2 regions of the Thaumasiovibrio subtropicus genome follow, and region 1 is predicted to be linked to the other one. Evidence: riboswitches for the same ligand, from Rfam matches in the RefSeq annotation. Region 1 holds a riboswitch; the other holds the start of a gene.

The links. A riboswitch is a leader RNA that binds a small molecule or an ion and turns the genes downstream of it on or off. The one in region 1 is predicted to bind cyclic di-GMP.
Positions count from the first base shown of each region.
Region 2: linked by a shared signal. The riboswitch ahead of TSUB_RS19130 (calcium-binding protein) and the one ahead of TSUB_RS08360 (TfoX/Sxy family DNA transformation protein) in region 1 are both predicted to bind cyclic di-GMP.

Region 1 covers NZ_AP023054.1:1,848,798-1,857,678, forward strand. The annotation lists gene TSUB_RS08340 (DUF2860 family protein) at 1-817, shown strand, start outside; gene panP (pyridoxal-dependent aspartate 1-decarboxylase PanP) at 1,079-2,728, shown strand; gene torD (molecular chaperone TorD) at 3,099-3,755, shown strand; gene purR (HTH-type transcriptional repressor PurR) at 4,093-5,097, shown strand; cyclic di-GMP riboswitch class I at 5,277-5,376, shown strand; gene TSUB_RS08360 (TfoX/Sxy family DNA transformation protein) at 5,500-6,102, shown strand; gene torE (trimethylamine N-oxide reductase system protein TorE) at 6,239-6,406, shown strand; gene torC (pentaheme c-type cytochrome TorC) at 6,468-7,655, shown strand; gene torA (trimethylamine-N-oxide reductase TorA) at 7,671-8,881, shown strand, end outside.
Region 2 covers NZ_AP023055.1:620,860-629,740, reverse strand. The annotation lists gene TSUB_RS19155 (DUF7000 family protein) at 1-328, shown strand, start outside; gene TSUB_RS19150 (DMT family transporter) at 335-1,219, opposite strand; gene TSUB_RS19145 (MbcA/ParS/Xre antitoxin family protein) at 1,721-2,125, shown strand; gene TSUB_RS19140 (RES family NAD+ phosphorylase) at 2,131-2,847, shown strand; gene TSUB_RS19135 (aspartate/glutamate racemase family protein) at 3,071-3,790, shown strand; gene TSUB_RS19130 (calcium-binding protein) at 3,888-6,659, opposite strand; cyclic di-GMP riboswitch class I at 6,688-6,766, opposite strand; gene TSUB_RS19125 (HlyD family type I secretion periplasmic adaptor subunit) at 6,768-8,114, opposite strand; gene TSUB_RS19120 (type I secretion system permease/ATPase) at 8,116-8,881, opposite strand, start outside.

The sequences.
Region 1 (8,881 bases):
TGAAAAGGGAGAAAAAGAGTCTGATTCAACCATTGCCCCACTCGGCAACCTCAATTACACCTTCAACAATAAGCAGAGCCAACTCTTTCTCGGTGCAAGCCGCGCCGATGTGGCGGTTGGTCGCTTACACCTTGAGTTTGGCTATCGTCATTGGCTAGCAAACAGCACACAGCTCTCTTTTAGCGTGATTCCCGGCATCGTCGACAGTGAAACTTGGCAGGACCCCTATGTCGCCAATCAAACGCGTGTCATTTCAGATACCAACTCAAAAGCGTTTCGCTTTCAGGCTAACAATATCGTAGGCAGTGGCGTTAGTTGGGAAATCGCCGCGGGTGAGATTGAGATTGAAAATGAAAAAAGCGGCACCACAGACCCTAGCTTTGCGGCTATCAACAAATCCCAATTAGACCGCAACGCAGACGTGCTCTTTTCCGAGCTCGGTTATGCCTATATGGTCAATCGTGGTTTGATTCTGCGCGCTGCGATCGATTATCTCGATTATGGTGCTAAAGGTGATGCCATGGCCTATCAGCGCATTGGTGCGGAAGCATCGGTCATTCTGAACACGCGCCGCAGCTCAATTGTTACCACATTCGGTTTTGGGTCATCTTCGTTTGATCAATCCCATCCTATTTACAATAAAACGCGCGATGACAGCGACTACAGCATTTTCGTCGCTTATGAGTATCGTGAGCCCCTCGGTTGGAAGAACTGGTCGGTGATCAGTTTGATTGGCTACAATGAGACAGATTCGAATATCGATTTCTACGACGAAGACAGTCTACTCACTTCAGTGGGCATGAACTATCGTTTCTAGTCCGTTCGATAAAGGGGTGACAGCGTCACCTCTTTGTCATTAAATATTTCCTACCTTTCGCTGAACCAACATCACTTTCCACATCAAATAATGGTGAATGCCCGTTTTATCACCAATTGCACTCGCTTCTTACTTTTCCTTACGGTCAAAGCGGTTTTTTTTCTCATATAATTCAGATACCCTCTGTTTTTTGAATCACCATTTGCGTTGGCACTTAGAAGAAAAACGACAAATAAAGCCAAAAGGGACGCTGGACAAAAAATGTCAACTTTCACAAAACCTGCTGAAGCGACGCTAGAAAATCTGTTTCGCATTTTCACCATACCAGAAGCGCCGGGCTCAACACTCAGTTCCATAGAGACTCAAATCTCTGCGAACCTTAACGACTTTCTGCGCACCCACATTGCCGCAAAAGAGAAGCCCCTCGCCGAGATCGAAAAAGACTTCAGTGGTGCAGATATTCCTGAACACCCGAGCTACGTTTCAGAGCACACCGAATTTTTGCTAGAAAAACTGGTGGCGCAATCTGTGCATACCTCTGCGCCCAGTTTTATCGGCCACATGACATCAGCCCTTCCCTACTTCCTGATGCCGTTATCTAAAATCATGATCGGTCTCAACCAGAACTTGGTGAAGATTGAGACCTCGAAAGCCTTTACGCCCCTAGAGCGTCAAGTGTTAGGCATGTTACATAATCTGATCTATCAGCAACAGAGTGACTTCTACGACACTTGGATGCACAGCGCGGAACATTCACTCGGCGCATTTTGTTCTGGTGGTACCATTGCGAACATCACCGCACTCTGGGTTGCAAGAAATAACCTCTTAAAGGCTGACGGCGATTTTCAAGGCGTCGCTCAAGAAGGGTTGTTCCGTGCCATGCGCCACTATGGCTATGACGATATCGCCGTATTGGTCTCTGAACGTGGTCACTATTCATTGAAAAAGGCGGCAGATGTCCTCGGCATTGGCCGTCGCAGCCTTATCCCTGTCAAAACCGATGACGATAATCGTATCGACCTAGACGCACTGAATGAGAAACTGGCGGAGCTCAAAGCCAACAATATTAAGCCTTTTGCGATTGTCGGGGTTGCTGGCACCACAGAAACGGGCAACATAGACCCACTTGACGCCCTCGCCGATATTGCGCAAGCGCACGATTGCCATTTTCACGTTGATGCCGCTTGGGGTGGCGCTACCTTAATGTCTGACAACCATCGCCACCTGTTAAAAGGCATTGAACGCGCAGATTCCGTCACCATTGATGCTCACAAACAGCTTTATGTCCCTATGGGTGCCGGTATGGTGATTTTCAAAAACCCGGCGTCCATGGCTTCGATTGAGCATCACGCCGAGTATATTCTGCGTAAAGGCTCTAAAGATCTCGGTAGCCATACCCTTGAAGGATCGCGAAGCGGGATGGCTATGCTGCTCTTTGCATGCCTTAACGTTATTAGCCGCCAAGGCTACGAAATGTTGATCGACCGTGGTATCACCATGGCGGACAATTTTGCTCACTTAATTGATAGCCGTCCTGAGTTTGAACTCGTTACCCGACCTGAACTCTGCTTGCTGACCTATCGCTATGTCCCTGTCGAGGTGCAACACGCGCTGGATAAAGGGACACAAGAAGAAGTGACTCGCCTACATGAGCTTCTCAATGACCTAACCAAGTTCATTCAAAAGCGCCAACGTGAGTCTGGTAAGTCTTTTGTCTCTCGTACGCGTATCAATCCCGCGCGCTGGGATCGTCGCATCACCACGGTATTCCGGGTTGTACTGGCTAACCCGCTCACCACAGAAGAAATTCTTGAATGTGTCCTTGATGAGCAAAGTGATATCGCTAAGCAGAGCATCATTAGCCTGCCTAAATTGCTCGAGCTTGCGAGACAGATAAACGCACGACAGTAATCAACTACCGCCGCCTCAACAGGCAAAGCTTAAGAAGCAAGCAACAGGAAGCAGACTAACGCGGCGAGTTCAAGGCAAAGGGGTAACGGAATGGCTTTCCCCTTTCGAACACATTTAACGCAGAAATCGGGGCGCTAGTCGCTTCCCAAAGCGCGAGTTTTTTGGCTCGCCACCTTTGTTACTGCTTTTTGATGTAGTCGACTAGACCTTCAAAGCAGTGCCGCGATGGCAAACCTAGAAACTCGCGCTGAACAAGCATCTTGAGGTGACTTGAGTATATTCAAATAAGCATCTTCTTTTTGCTCTCCTTAAAAAGCATCTATACTTTCAGTGTGTTATGCAGAGTGTAGATGTGGCTATGAACGACCCATTGATTAATGAAAACCGTGCCCAAATGTACTGGTGGTTTTCTTCTTTGTTTTTTACTGAACTAACAGAGAAACAACTGCAGCATTATATGAGTCCACAGTTTCTTGCTTTTATTCAGCAGTTGTCAGAAGCAGAAGAGCTACAAGATGCCTCAGAACATTTCTCTCATGCCCTCACCCGGTTAAATTCCCGAGAAGATGTACAATTAGAGCTTGCCGCAGATTTTTGTAGTTTATTTCTAACAGGTGATCGCGCCAGTGCAATACCTTATGCCTCAGTCTATTTAAGCCAAGATAAATTAACCCACGGCGAAACCGCACAAGAAATTCGCGCACTACTGATAGAACATCAAATCGGTTTAGATGCGCAACATAATGAACCCGCAGATCACATTGCGATTATTCTCGACTTTGTTGGTAACTTAATCATTAATATGAATAAACATGAAAGCGACCAGCAAATTGCGAGACACCTCAATGATCAAATCGACATTATCCAGCGTTACCTCGTCAAATGGGTCCCCCAGTTTGTCGATCGCGTTAGTCAAAATGACCGCTTTGGTTTTTATGCAACCAGTGCAGAACTGCTTCAAGCTTTTTTGATATACGACTTAAGTTACTGTATTGAACAGTATCAAAGGCACCACACTACACCATGATGTTATTTAATGACACAGACTGCAAATACGGCCAGTAACTCGAGATGGGATTGCATCGAGCGTATAAACTACCCAAGCAATTCGTAAACCCATAGTGCTGAATAGTGATAAACACGTAGACAAGTGGTGAGAAATGCCGCAAGTGGTACCCCTGATATCACAATGTCGCGCTAAAATTCCGTATATCATTTCATAAAGATTGCACTATCGTCCTTACTCAGTAGAATGTGAACGCAAGCGATTACATAATGAAATGTTGCTGTGACCGTTTACACGCAACCACTCAATAATAGCCAGCGATGCGTACTGCTGGCAGATACGATATTAGAAGAAAAAAATGGCAACCATTAAAGATGTTGCGCGCATGGCTGGCGTCTCAACGACGACTGTCTCGCACGTAATCAACAAAACTCGATTCGTCGCAGAAGCTACGCAGAAAAAAGTGTGGGAAGCAATCGACGAACTCAACTATGCGCCAAGTGCCGTTGCGCGTAGTTTGAAGTGTAACTCTACCCGCACTATTGGCATGTTAGTAACCAAATCTAACAACCCTTTCTTTGCCGAGGTGGTTCACGGCGTTGAAGAGTATTGCTACAAAGCCGGCTACACACTGATTCTATGTAATACCGAAGGCAACTTTAACAAACAGCGTGATTACCTACGCATGTTAGCTGAAAAACGCGTCGATGGTCTTCTCGTCATGTGCTCAGATCTTGATGACGAACTACTTGCCATTCTCAATCGTCAAAAAGATCTACCGATGGTCATTATGGACTGGGGACCAGAATCTGTTACCACAGATAAGATTCGCGATAACGCAGAGAAAGGGGCGTATCTCGCCACGCGTCACTTCATCGACAATGGCCACCAAGAGATTGGTTGTGTGTCAGGCCATTTGCAGCGCAATACCTGTGTCGAGCGCATGAAAGGATTCAGTGCCGCGATGCAAGAGGCGAACTTGCCTATCAATCAAGATTGGATTATCGAAGGCGACTTTGAGTGCGAAACGGCAGTGAAAGCGGCGCAAGATTTCATCGCAATGGATCAACGCCCTACTGCTATCTTCTGCTTCAATGACATTATGGCGATGGCGTTAATCAGTACGTTTGAGCAGGCAGGTATTAGTGTACCAGACGATATTTCGGTGATTGGCTATGACAACATTGATTTATCTCCTTACTTTTCACCACCTTTAACGACAATTCACCAGCCTAAGCACCGTTTAGGTAAAAAGGCAGTCGAGTTACTGATGGCGAGAATTAAAGATAAAGAACACGATAGCCAATTATTCGTCATGGAGCCCGAATTGGTAGTACGTAAGTCTGTAAAACGTATGAAATAAATTCATCATCTTTTTATAAATGCCTGCTTTGAGAACAAGCGGGCATTTTTTTGCCTTTTATGCAAATACGCCAATATTCTGTTCTGCACTTATCAAATTTCCCGTCAAAATTATGGTACCAATATCACGTTTTTATTGGGACGAAGATCAAAACCTATATTGATATAAGCTAAATATTGTCACGAACAGGGCAAACCATTCGAAAGATTGGGACGCAAAGCTTCCGGCCTAAATACAAGATTTTTAACGAATCTGGTAAATGGTAGCGGGGTTGCCGATGGAAAAACTAGTTGTACACACGGAAGTTGACAGAGCGTTGACATTCAGGAACTGCAGCTGGTCTATTCTTGGTTCCTAGCTCTGATTAGTGGTGACCTATTCACATAATCACCGAGATGTAGCATGGACAAACCAGTACTAAAAACTTCAATAAAGTTACTCAGTCGTTTTGGGACAATTAAGTCGCGTTCAATGTTTGGCGGTTTTGGCCTTTTCTTAGGCGAAACCATGTTCGCACTTGTTGTAAACGATAAACTTCACCTACGTGCTAACGCCAGTAACGAGCGTCAGTTCAAGGAGAGTCAATTCCAGCCTTACGTTTACAAAAAGCGTGGGTTCCCGGTTGTCACTAAGTATTATGCAATACCTGACACCTGGTGGGATGACGAAGATCAGATCATCTCTCAAGCATCCCTCGCACTCACCGCAGCGCAAGAGGATAAAAAGGATCAAGAGGCAAAAAAGGCGAAGTTGCCTGACCGAATCAAAGATTTACCCAATCTGAGATTGGCAAACGAACGAATGCTGAAAAAAGCGGGTATTACCACTGTTGAAGAGCTCGTAGAAAAAGGCGCTTTACAGGCATTCAGACAACTGCAAGACACGCAAGGCGAATCGCTAAACGTCGAATTACTTTGGGCATTGGAGGGCGCAATCACAGGGAAACATTGGTCTGTCGTTACCGAAGACCGACGTCAAGAGCTCCTGTCAAAGCTCGGTGGATGACGACTTTATAAGGCTAAATGCCAACAAATTCTGAGAAGGCTGACTTTCTATTGAAAGTCGGCCTTTTTACTTTTCAGCCCGCCATGACCAAGTACAGGGTCTATACTCCATTCATGGCACTCAGGTGGGCAATGTCATGGACAACAATACAACAACAACGTCGCAACGCAGTGATGAGTGGAAAACCTTTCTATTCATTGTCATTTTTCTCTTCCCTATCCTTTCGGTCATCATCGTTGGCGGATACGGCTTCTTCATCTGGATGATGCAGATCTTTTTCTGGGGTCCGCCCGGCCACGGCTAACAAACCATCTCAAACGCTTACTGACTTTCTATAACCACGCTTTTTTATCAGCGAGGCCACTATGAAAAAGCTTCTCTCCGCGATGTGGCGGACATTTCGACGCCCTGCGACAAGCATTAGCCTAGGCGTGCTTTGCTTAGGCGGATTCGTTGCCGGCATTATTTTCTGGGGCGGCTTTAATACTGCGCTAGAAGCAACCAATACCGAAGAATTTTGCATCTCATGCCATAACAAACCTGAGAATGATCTTGTATACACTGAATTGCAGCAAACCGTTCACTGGTCAAATCATTCTGGTGTCAGAGCCACCTGTCCCGATTGCCATGTTCCGCACAATTGGACAGATAAAATCGCCCGTAAAGTACAAGCCAGCAAAGAAGTCTTCGCTTGGTTTGCGGGCAGCATCAGCACAGTGGAAAAATTTGAAGACCGCCGCTTAGTACTCGCCCAACATGAATGGGAACGCCTTTCGGCTAACGGTTCGTTAGAGTGTAAAAATTGCCACAGTTACGCCAGTATGAATTGGGACCAAATGTCGGATACCGCGCGCATTCAAATGGAGCAAGCCGCGGAAAGAGACCAAAGCTGTATCGATTGCCATAAAGGCATTGCTCACAAGCTGCCGGAAGGGATGGAAAGCTCTGGCGGTATGATAGGCGAACTAGTGCAGCAATCACATAGCACCCGCTACAGCGTGGGTGAAAGTTACTACAGTGTCCGTCACCTCAACATTTATGAAGACGCCAATCTAACCACAGAAGGTGGCCTACTCAATCCCGCAACCAAAATTACCGTCATTGCTGAACAAGGCAATGCGATTCAGTTCAATATAGAAGGGTGGCGAAAAACCAAAGGTTTTGGTCGTGTGATAAACGAAGATTTTGGGTTAAACATACCCTCAGCCGCACTCACCAAAGAAGCAGCGGCCAACGACGACATTATCCAAGTCTTCGAGCAAAAAGAAGATGACCTCACAGGCCTTGGTTGGGAACGCGTCACAGCAACACTTTGGGCAGAGAAAGACTCTTTCCTCTCATCGCCTGATGCACTGTGGGCAAAAGCCGATGAATCTTATGTGACCAACTGCAGTATCTGTCACACGCAGCCCGCACCCGCTCACTTTAGTACCAATGCATGGCCTGGCATGTTTAATGGCATGTTGTCGTTCGTCAATCTTGACGCGGACAGTGAAGCATTAGTACTGAAATATCTACAAAAACATTCTTCAGATTTCTCAGATCATCACTGAGTAAGGTAGGAAATGATGACAGTAAGTCGACGTGAGTTTCTCAGAGGCTTAGCGACCACAGGCGTTGCAGCTGCTATCGGCCCTAGCTTAGTTGCGCCACTTGCCAACGCAGAGGAAGACGCCACGCTAGGCACATGGAAAACATCCGGTTCTCACTTCGGTGCATTTAGAGCACGCGTTTACGCAGGTAAAGTGCAAGAGATTGAACCATTAGCATTCGATAAACACCCCACTGATATGATCAACGGTATCAAAGGGGTGATCTACAACCCTTCAAGGGTGCGTTACCCAATGGTTCGCCTCAATTGGCTCAAGAAACATCGCTACAGCAGCGACACACGTGGCGACAACCGTTTCGTTCGGGTCACTTGGGATGAAGCACTCGATCTTTTCTATCGAGAACTCGAATATGTACAAACTAACTTCGGACCTTGGGCGTTACATGCTGGGCAAACAGGCTGGCGACAAACCGGACAATTCCACAGTTGCACAAGCCATATGCAACGTGCAGTCGGTATGCATGGCCACTTTTTAACCAAGGTTGGCGACTACTCAACAGGCGCAGGGCAAACCATTCTCCCCTACATCCTTGGCTCAACCGAAGTCTATGCCCAACAAACTTCTTGGCCTAAAATCTTTGCGCATACCGATGTACTTATCCTCTGGGCGAATGACCCAGTCAAGAACACCCAAGTCGGCTGGCAGTGTGAAACCCATGAATCCTATGCCTACTACGAACAACTCAAGCAGAACCTCGCCGACAAAAAGATCCGCGTTATCTCCATAGACCCTGTAAAGACCAAAACACAGAACTTCTTAGACTGCGAGCATCAGTACATTAATCCGCAAACCGATGTGCCCTTCATGCTTGGCGTTGCGCATACACTTTACAAAGAAGACCTTTACGACAAGGACTTTATCAACACTTACGCATTAGGTTTTGATGACTTCCTGCCCTATTTATTGGGTACCGCCGCAGATGAGACAGAAAAGACACCCGAATGGGCGGCCGCTATTTGTGGCATAGATGCTGACACTATTCGCGACTATGCACGCTTAATGGCCAATAACCGCACGCAAATTATCTTTGGCTGGTCAATACAACGTCAGCAGCATGGCGAGCAGCCCTACTGGATGGGTGCCGTTGTCGCCGCTATGCTTGGCCAAATCGGTAAACCCGGCGGCGGTGTCTCTTATGCACACCACTACAGCGGTATTGGGATCCC
Region 2 (8,881 bases), on a different replicon from region 1:
CGACTATTCCTACTTCGCTTTTTTCAATACGGCACTCCGTGCGAATAAACTCCGTTTTGGCATCGTACTGAATCACCATGCTCTGCGTTTTGAGCTTTGGTTAATGGGGCAAAATGCGGATATGCAGCATCACTACTGGTCAATACTCAAAGCAAGCCCGTGGAATGTGGGCTTTGATGCAATGCCGATCTACTCTGTCTTAGAAACAGTCTTAGTTGAGTCACCAAACTTCGACCGTCCGGAACAACTGATCAAAGAAATCGAAGCAACGGCGACCTTAGCCGCCGAAGAAATTATGATGTGGCTGACCCCGCATTTGGAGCACTAAATACCGCTATGCAGGCCGTTTAAACAAGTTTAGCAGCGCGCCACCAATGATGAACACTGTGCCTAACAAGGTTGTCCAAGTTGGTATTTCATCAAAAAACAGCACACCAAATACTATGGCGAACACAACTTGTAAGTACGAGTACACCATAGTCTTACTCGCCGAGCCAACTTTCATCGCTTTGGTTAAATAGACTTGACCGACTTGTGTGAGTACGCCAACTAAAACCAAAAGTACGAATTGATAGAGATTAGGCATCACGAAATCACTACCAAGCAATACGAGCGAAACAGGGAGGGCAAATAGCGGAAAATAAAACACGATCACAGAAGGGTCTTCAGTACCGCTCAGTTTTCTCACAATGGTATAAGCAATAGAGCTTCCTAAAGCGCCAATCAGTGCGATTACCACACCGACTATAGGTAGATCCATCGCATCTGGTGCCATAAAGAGATCAGGCTTTACTATCACAACCACGCCAATGACGCTCAGCAGTAGACTGATCATCGTCGAGGTATGAACCTTCTCTTTTAGAAATAGAAATGCCATCACTGACGTGATAATCGGCGTCACGTTTTGAATGATAGTGGCTTCTGCTAATGGCAAAACCGTTAATGCACCGTATACGCAAATCAATGCCAACGCCCCGACAATGCCACGACATGCGAGTAAGAACTTATTGTTCCCCCAAATAGAGATGCCCTTTTTACTTACTAGCACATAGCTAAGCGACAAACTAATCAATGCCCTTGCTGCAATAATTTCAAACAGGGGGATACCGCTATTACTCACCGCCTTCACACAAACGGCCATCAACGAAAATCCGATAGCAGATATCACCATGTAACGAATACCTAGTACTGCGCTCTGCCCTATCTCGGTACGACTCATTAATCACTCCTAGTTAAACGCTCAAACCACCTCATAACCCGATAGCGAGCTCTCGTATCGAGTGGCTTGAGTGTAAGACGACAAAAACTGCCCGAGTTTACCCGATTTATACTCAAGCCACCTCAAGATGCTTGTTCAGCGAGAATTTCTAGGTTTGCCACCGAGGCACTGCTTTGAAGGTCTAGTGGACTAAATCAAAAAGCAGTAACAAAGGTGGCGAGCCTAGAAAACTCGCCCTTTGGGAAGCAACTAGCGCCCCGATTTCTGCGTTAAAGGCGCTCGAAAGGGGAAACCATTCCTTCACCCCTTTGCCTTGAACTCGAATCGCTAGTCTGCTTCTGAAACCTGTATCTTGAGGTGGCTTGAGTATATATGTATCCAACCTGACTATTTTCATCACGACTCTGCGATCCGTTCGTCATTCATCATCACTCCAAACTTAGACAAAATTGACAAAAATGTTCATAATTAAACTAGTGAATCAATAAAAGGATATTCACAATGAGTGTGACAAATACCCAGCCCGATATCAGTAAACAGCAGATGGCTGAAGCAGGCTTTAAAGCGGCCACTGTCATCCTGGATGGTTGGGGCTGCACCCAAGCAGAGATGCTATCCATACTACGCCTCAGCAAATCTTCTTTTTATAGCTTCAGAAAAGACAGCGAAAAAGTACGTCTTGATGACGACCAACTTGAACGGCTGAGCTACATCCTCAATATTCACTCCGCGTTGAGAATTATCTTCGACAACCCAGAAAATGTGCGCGGGTTTATGACAATGCCCAATCACAATGCGTACTTTGAAGGCAGAAAACCGCTAGCGATTATTGCTTCGGGTAAGTTCAGTGACCTCTACGAGGTGGCTATACGTATCGATGCACTTCGCTCAGGCATTTGGGGTTAATTGGCATGACGAAATCCGCACCGAACAAGGAAGCACGGCAAACAGGTTTTCGCTTGCTCAACTCCAAATACCCCACTATCGCCCTTTTCGAGGATGTCGCAAGCCCGGAAGACTTCGACGCCTTATATGAACTGCAAAAGCTGACCAATCCACGTATTCAACAAGAAGTGGGTAACATCGCGCTTATCGCGAGCGAAGAGATTCCCTTTCACTGTAAACGAGGAAGAAGCTACGCTGTGGCCCCTTTTACGCATATCAATCGAGATGGTACGCGCTTCGCCGATGGCAGCTTCGGTGCTTTATATATCGCAAATGATGTCCAAACGGCGTTGTTTGAGATTTATTATCACCAAGAAAAATACTGGCAAAACGTAGAAGGATTAAAGTTCGACCGCATCGTTTTACGCACTCTCGAATTTCAGTTTGATGCCAGTCATGTGCTAGACGTGACAGCCTACCCTATTGATGACCCCATTTACGATCAAACCCATTATGGCCAATCACAACAGCTTGGCCGACAAGTGAGAAAAGAGCAGTGCTATTCCGGCATCTACTACCGTTCAGTGCGTCATGATGGAGGGACGTGTTGGGCCATGTTTACACCCAAAGTAGTCTATGACGTCTATCAGCGTTATCACATTGAAATGATTTGGGATGGGAAAAAAATTGATTCAATTAAACGTATTGGTGAGATCAGCAAGTCACCCTTGAAAAAAGTGTAACGGCCAGCACAACCGTCTTGCCTGCATCGTCAAAGGGTGGTTAACCAACCCCAGCACGCAAATCTCTGCCATTTCAACACACTTTGTCGATTTAGGGTTGTTTTGTACAAGAATCAAGTCAAGCAACAGGCTATTTTAAATAGCAACTCTCCGGACAAAGCACGCGAACAACCTGCTTCGCCAATTGCCCGGACCGACACAATGCAATGAGGAGAAGGTGCAAATGAAGACAATAGGGTTGCTGGGAGGAATGAGTTGGGAGTCGACAGTAAGCTACTATCAAGCACTAAACCGCGGGGTGAAAGCGTCTTTAGGTCAATTACACTCCGCCAAGATCTGCATGTATAGCGTCGATTTCCAAGAGATAGAACGTCTACAGCATGCTGGCGAATGGGATGAAACAGCGAAAATCCTTTGTAAAGCGGCACAATCCGTTGAAGCAGGCGGTGCCGATTTCTTGCTCATTTGCACCAATACGATGCATAAAGTCGCCCCAGACATCGAAGCCGCTATTCATATCCCGCTACTGCACATTGCTGACGCCACCGGGGAACGCTTACAGCAGAATGGCATTACAAAAGTGGGCTTACTCGGCACCCGATTTACCATGGAACAAGCTTTCTACCGCGAAAGGATTGAACAGCATTTTGGTATTGACGTGATCGTACCAGACAGGTCCGCCAGAGAGACGGTACACAATGTCATTTACAATGAACTCTGCCAAGGCGAAGTACGTGAAAACTCCAAACAGGCGTATTTAGCCATCATCGAAGCATTAAAAGCAGCAGGTGCGGAAGCAGTGATCTTGGGTTGCACAGAAATTGCTTTGCTAGTACAACAAGCAGATACCACGGTACCTCTCTATGATACGACAGCAATCCATGCCCAAGCAGCCGTCGAAATGGCAGTCCAAAGTCATCCCACTCACAAGGTCGAGCCATAAAGGCCCCCAAAAAAGCGCCAGTATAAACACTGGCGCAATAGCCGGAGACAACCTGTTTACAGCTGGTTGTTATCGTTATCGTCTCAGTATTCCCTTTTTACATTGGAGAGCCAGAATCAAACAACCCCGTCTCATCGCTATAGATCAAGACTGTTTCACCTGACATTGCATCAGTAAAGGTATATTCATAAAGGGTATCACCGCTATCAATGCCTAACTGCGCCAATAGCGCGTCATCTAAGCTATTCGCTTGTAACGCATTTTCACCATGCGCACACCAACCAGCAAGGTCTAGATTGACCTCTTCAACACCAATGACAAAAAACGTCCCATTATCTGTGGCGTTCAAGCCAAAAACATCATCAGACTGCTTGGCTATTTTATCGAGACTCAGCGTGACACTATCATCACTGGCCGCGGAACCGACAACCGCTTCAATCCGATGGATATTGCTGGCTGTCATATCAACGTTTAACCCCTCCGCTTCCAGCCCTGAAGCAAACTCAGCACTCACCAAGGCGTCAAAACCTTTCCCACCGTGTAAGATGTCCGTAGTGGCATCATCACCAGAAATAACTAACGTATCATTGCCTTTCGCACCATAGACCCGGTCGATACCGTTTCCACCAACCAACAAATCGTTTCCTAACCCGCCTTTTAACGTGTCATTACCCGTGCCACCAATCAGGGTATCGTCACCGCGATTGCCCACAACCAAATCATCACCGGCACCACCATCTAACCAATCATCCCCTTTTCGACCATAAAGCGTTTCTTGGGGTGTAGACACGGAATCAAAGGTCACTGTTGTTTGCACGTCATTGAAGTCGTAGTCATTCGGGAACGGGTCCCCACTGGTATTGTCATTCCAATTCAGGACGATTTGGTTGCCATTAACCACATTCTGAACATGGCTCGGCTCTGAGAGCAACGCCGTAAATGTCTGTCCATTCGAACTCAATGATCCCGTTTCGGCATCCAGCGTCACAGCTCCCTCTCCGACACCTAACCGCCCTCCATTAGGTACAATAAACAACCCGACCTGATCGACGTCATGACAATCAAAATCTAACGTCAACGCATCCGTGGCGGTTTTCACATTACTCCACACGACGTTTGCTTCCATGACTTGGCCTTCTTCATCGAGCAGATAATAGCCTAAACTATTGTTATACCATGCATCTGACCCGTTGACGGCCAAGGTCATTTGGCCTTGAAACCCATTGACATCAAACTGACCTTCAGTCGCTACAAACTCGGGGATCATTTCACCGGCTTGTTGATTATCCCCTCCCAACACGACGTCATCGCCTCGTCCACCGTACATAATGTCATTACCATCTCCACTCAATGAGATAGTGTCGACACTGACTACATCAAAGGTATTTGTTGCCGCGGGTTCAAAGATCAATTCATCAAAGGCCTTCCAACCCGTTTGCTCCGGACCAATCTCAAACATGCCCAAGACATCGAGGATGGGCGAGACCCTCGGCTGTATCCCTGTCGCGAGATCCTCGGCGGTAAACGTCCCTTCAGCGACTTTGACGCCATCACGGTATGCCGTCCACGTCCCAATTTCTGTGTCACCGCTCGCTCCGTCATAGGGTCGAGAAATGGCAACCTGTGCGCCCATACTATGCTCACCCGTAGTAACCGAGACTGGCAAACTGCCCGCCGTATTCTGAGCAGGCATCACCGCCGCTTGCCCATTTGCAAAATCAAGCTCAAACTCACCCCTGTTTTCGTTGTAACTGTAAGCGTCAAAATGGTCACCAATCATCACGTCGTCACCATCACCGCCGCGCATCAAATCGTTACCTGCACTGTGGGCGAGATCCGAATCCGGGCCATTGTCGCCAATTAAAATATCGTCCTTTTTGACTTCTCTTAGGCTGACGTTATCAATCAGCGCACCGTAGGTATCCTCAACGCCTCCGGCTTGAAAAACAATCTCATGTGTCCCTGCATCAAGTTGTAAATCGATTTCAAAGTGCGACCATTGGTTTTCGGGATTGAACGTCATGATCACTTCACCATCCACAATCACCGAAAACTCGCTGGTTTCTGAAGCATTCTCTTGATTACCTCGATTACGCCCGGCATAGTCAAACTCAAAGCGGTACTTTCCGGTACTCTCGACCGTAATCGCTTGACCTACGGACGCATTTGAAACCCCTTCAGAGCCGGGGTCGCGGTGAGCATCTAACTCCAGTACCGTGTTGCTCGGTTCGGCATTCGCGCCCGTCGTTGGCGCGCCGCCAACGCGGGTATATTGCAGTTCAATGAGCCCATCATCGGTACTGGCGTCAAAGTCAGTCGCGGCCCAACCTTCGATTTCATCATATGTCGCCCATCGATGACCATGTGGGTTAAACACTGTCCCCGTTGCTGCACGGTTTTCAAAATCACCGTTAACGAATAAGTTTTCGCCAAGTGTTTGAGGGCCGCCCCCACCGTATATGATATCGTTGCCTGCACCACCTTCGATGTAGTCACTACCACGTCCCCCGGCAATCGCGTCATCAATGCACGACATGCCGCCTAACGCTTCAATATCTTTTTGTTTCGCGATGCCTAAACTATTATCAAACTCGCCCGGCTCATCACCCGCGTCCAACGTGTGATTCCAAGCCTCGATAATGTCATTACCAGCACCACCACGCACTTCATCAGAACCTCTTCCAGTCGCAATAAAGTCGTCGCCACGCCCGGCACGAATATCGTCATCGCCTTTCCCGCCGTGAATCTCATCATTTCCACCACCAGCATTGATGATGTCGTCACCGTCATAGCCGTGAATAAACTCGCCCTGACTTGTACCAGTCAGTTGATCGTCTTGGTTTGTGCCTTTGATGTCTTCTGCAGCCATGTGTATTTCCTCAGTTTTCATGGTCACAAGAGATAGCCCGGCTGTCTCACCCGTTGAGACCCGTGGTTTTCCGTCCCCACCTCGCGATGGGTTTGGCCTTCACTCTTCCTAGTGCTCTCGCATCGCTTTGTAAGCGGTGACATAGAGAGGGTCGAGCAAGTAGTCCATTGGGGTACGATTACCCAGTAGCACCATGACTTCAGCTGGCATACCTTGATACAAAGCACGATGAACCTCTGTATCAATCTCTTCCTTAAAAAGCCGTACCTTAATGAGATAGCCCGCTTGCTCGTTATCTTGTTCGGTCTGGTTGGCGGCGACATGGATCACTTCGCCGTTAATGGGGAGGGCAGTGCGTTGATCTAATGCGGTTAATCGGACACGCGTTTTCATCCCTTGTTGAATCACATCAATATCTTGCGGGGAAGCAAAGGCTTCAACGATAAACGCTTCTTGCTGTGGCACAATCTGTAACAAGGGCTGCCCCGGCGCGATCACTTCGCCAGACGATAACACCTTAAGGTCTGCAACTCGGCCAGATTGCGGCGCAACGATATCGATACGGCTCAATCGGTCTTCCGCCTCTAACATCGTCTCTTCCAATTCGTAGAGCGCCGCTTCAACCTGCTGCATTTCTTCTGCGATACGTTGCGTTTGATCATGGTGAATATTGGCGAGATGGAGTTTGGTTTCTGCCAAGTCGCCCTCTGCGGTGACAATGTCAGTGTTTGTCTCTGCGATTACCGAGGCTAAGCGCGCTGCTTCTCGCTTTAAATCAAGCAGACGTGACTTCGACGTACTACCTTGTGCCAGTAACGTAAGATGCATCGCGATTTGCTGCTGCAAGTAGTGAAGACTTTTTTGATCAGCAGCGAGTTTGCTGTGCAATGCCTTTTGACGGCTGAGGTGATTGCTGGCCTCTTGATCAAGTAAGGCCCGCTCACCTTTAAACAGCGCCATTCGTTGCATCATAAGTTGTTGCTGGGTTTGCATGAGTACCGCAACACGCGCATCCGCTTGCTGCTTTAATAACGCATCAGAAAACAGAATGGTTTCTGCTCCTGCCAACTCAGCCTGTAAACGATTGGCTCTGGCGAGATGGCTTTGCCATCGTGCCACCATCCGATTCAACTGAGAGCGAGCCGCAGCCGATTCTAAGGAGATAAGCCGATCCCCGGCTTCGACATACTGGCCATCATTAATCCAAATTTGGCGAACAATCCCGCCTTCTAAGTGCTGAATGGTTTTAGGGCGGCTTTCAACCGTCACTTTCCCCCTTGCAACAGCCGCAGCTTCGATCACTGCAAGGTTTGCCCACCCCAATAGGCCTATCAAAAGTAATAAGACAAAAAGCAATAACGACGCCTGCAATCGGCCTAGGCCCAACATTAGCACTCGCCCATCACCTAATTCGCGTTGCTCGGCCGAGAGCTGTGAGGTAAGTAAACGCAGCATCTCATGCTCCTTGGTTTTGCGAAGGCTGAGAGGACTTAGACGAATTGACAGACCCGCCTCTTTGCGGTTGTAAGCGACCACAAACATGTTGTACTGTGCCCGCTTTTGCAATTTGGCCTTGCTGTAACAAAATGGCCCAATCTGCAAGACGCAACAATGCTGACTTGTGCGTCACAACGATAACTGTCATTCCTTGCTGTTTACACCAAGAAAGAAGCTGCACTAACTGGGCTTCACCGTCTGTGTCAAGGTAAGCATCAGGCTCATCTAAAATCAGCAAGCGAGGCTTAAAATAAATCGCGCGCGCCAGTGCAATCTTCTGCCTTTGTCCACCGGATAACGGATACCCCCCTTCGCCAATCACCGTGTCATAACCCTGCGGCAACTGACAAATCAGTTCATGCGCACCAGCCCGTTGAGCGGCCTCTATCAACTGAACATCCTCCCCTTTCCCTCGAGAAAGGTGGCTAATATTGTCAGCGATAGAAGCGGCAATAAACTGTATGTGTTGCGGTAGATAGCCGACGACGGTTGTGCGCTGCGACTCCGGCCAGTTTTCAATTTGCCCGCCATCGAGACGAACTTCCCCTCGCGTTGCTCGGGTGACACCCGCAATTAAATCACATAACGAAGATTTCCCTGCACCTGAGGGCCCAACTAAACCTAAACAGTGACTCGCCTCTAAGCGAAACTGAATATTGCTTAATAAGGTGCGCTGGCTCTTCTCACACAGCCAAGTCACCTTATTTAACACTAACTGCCCTTGT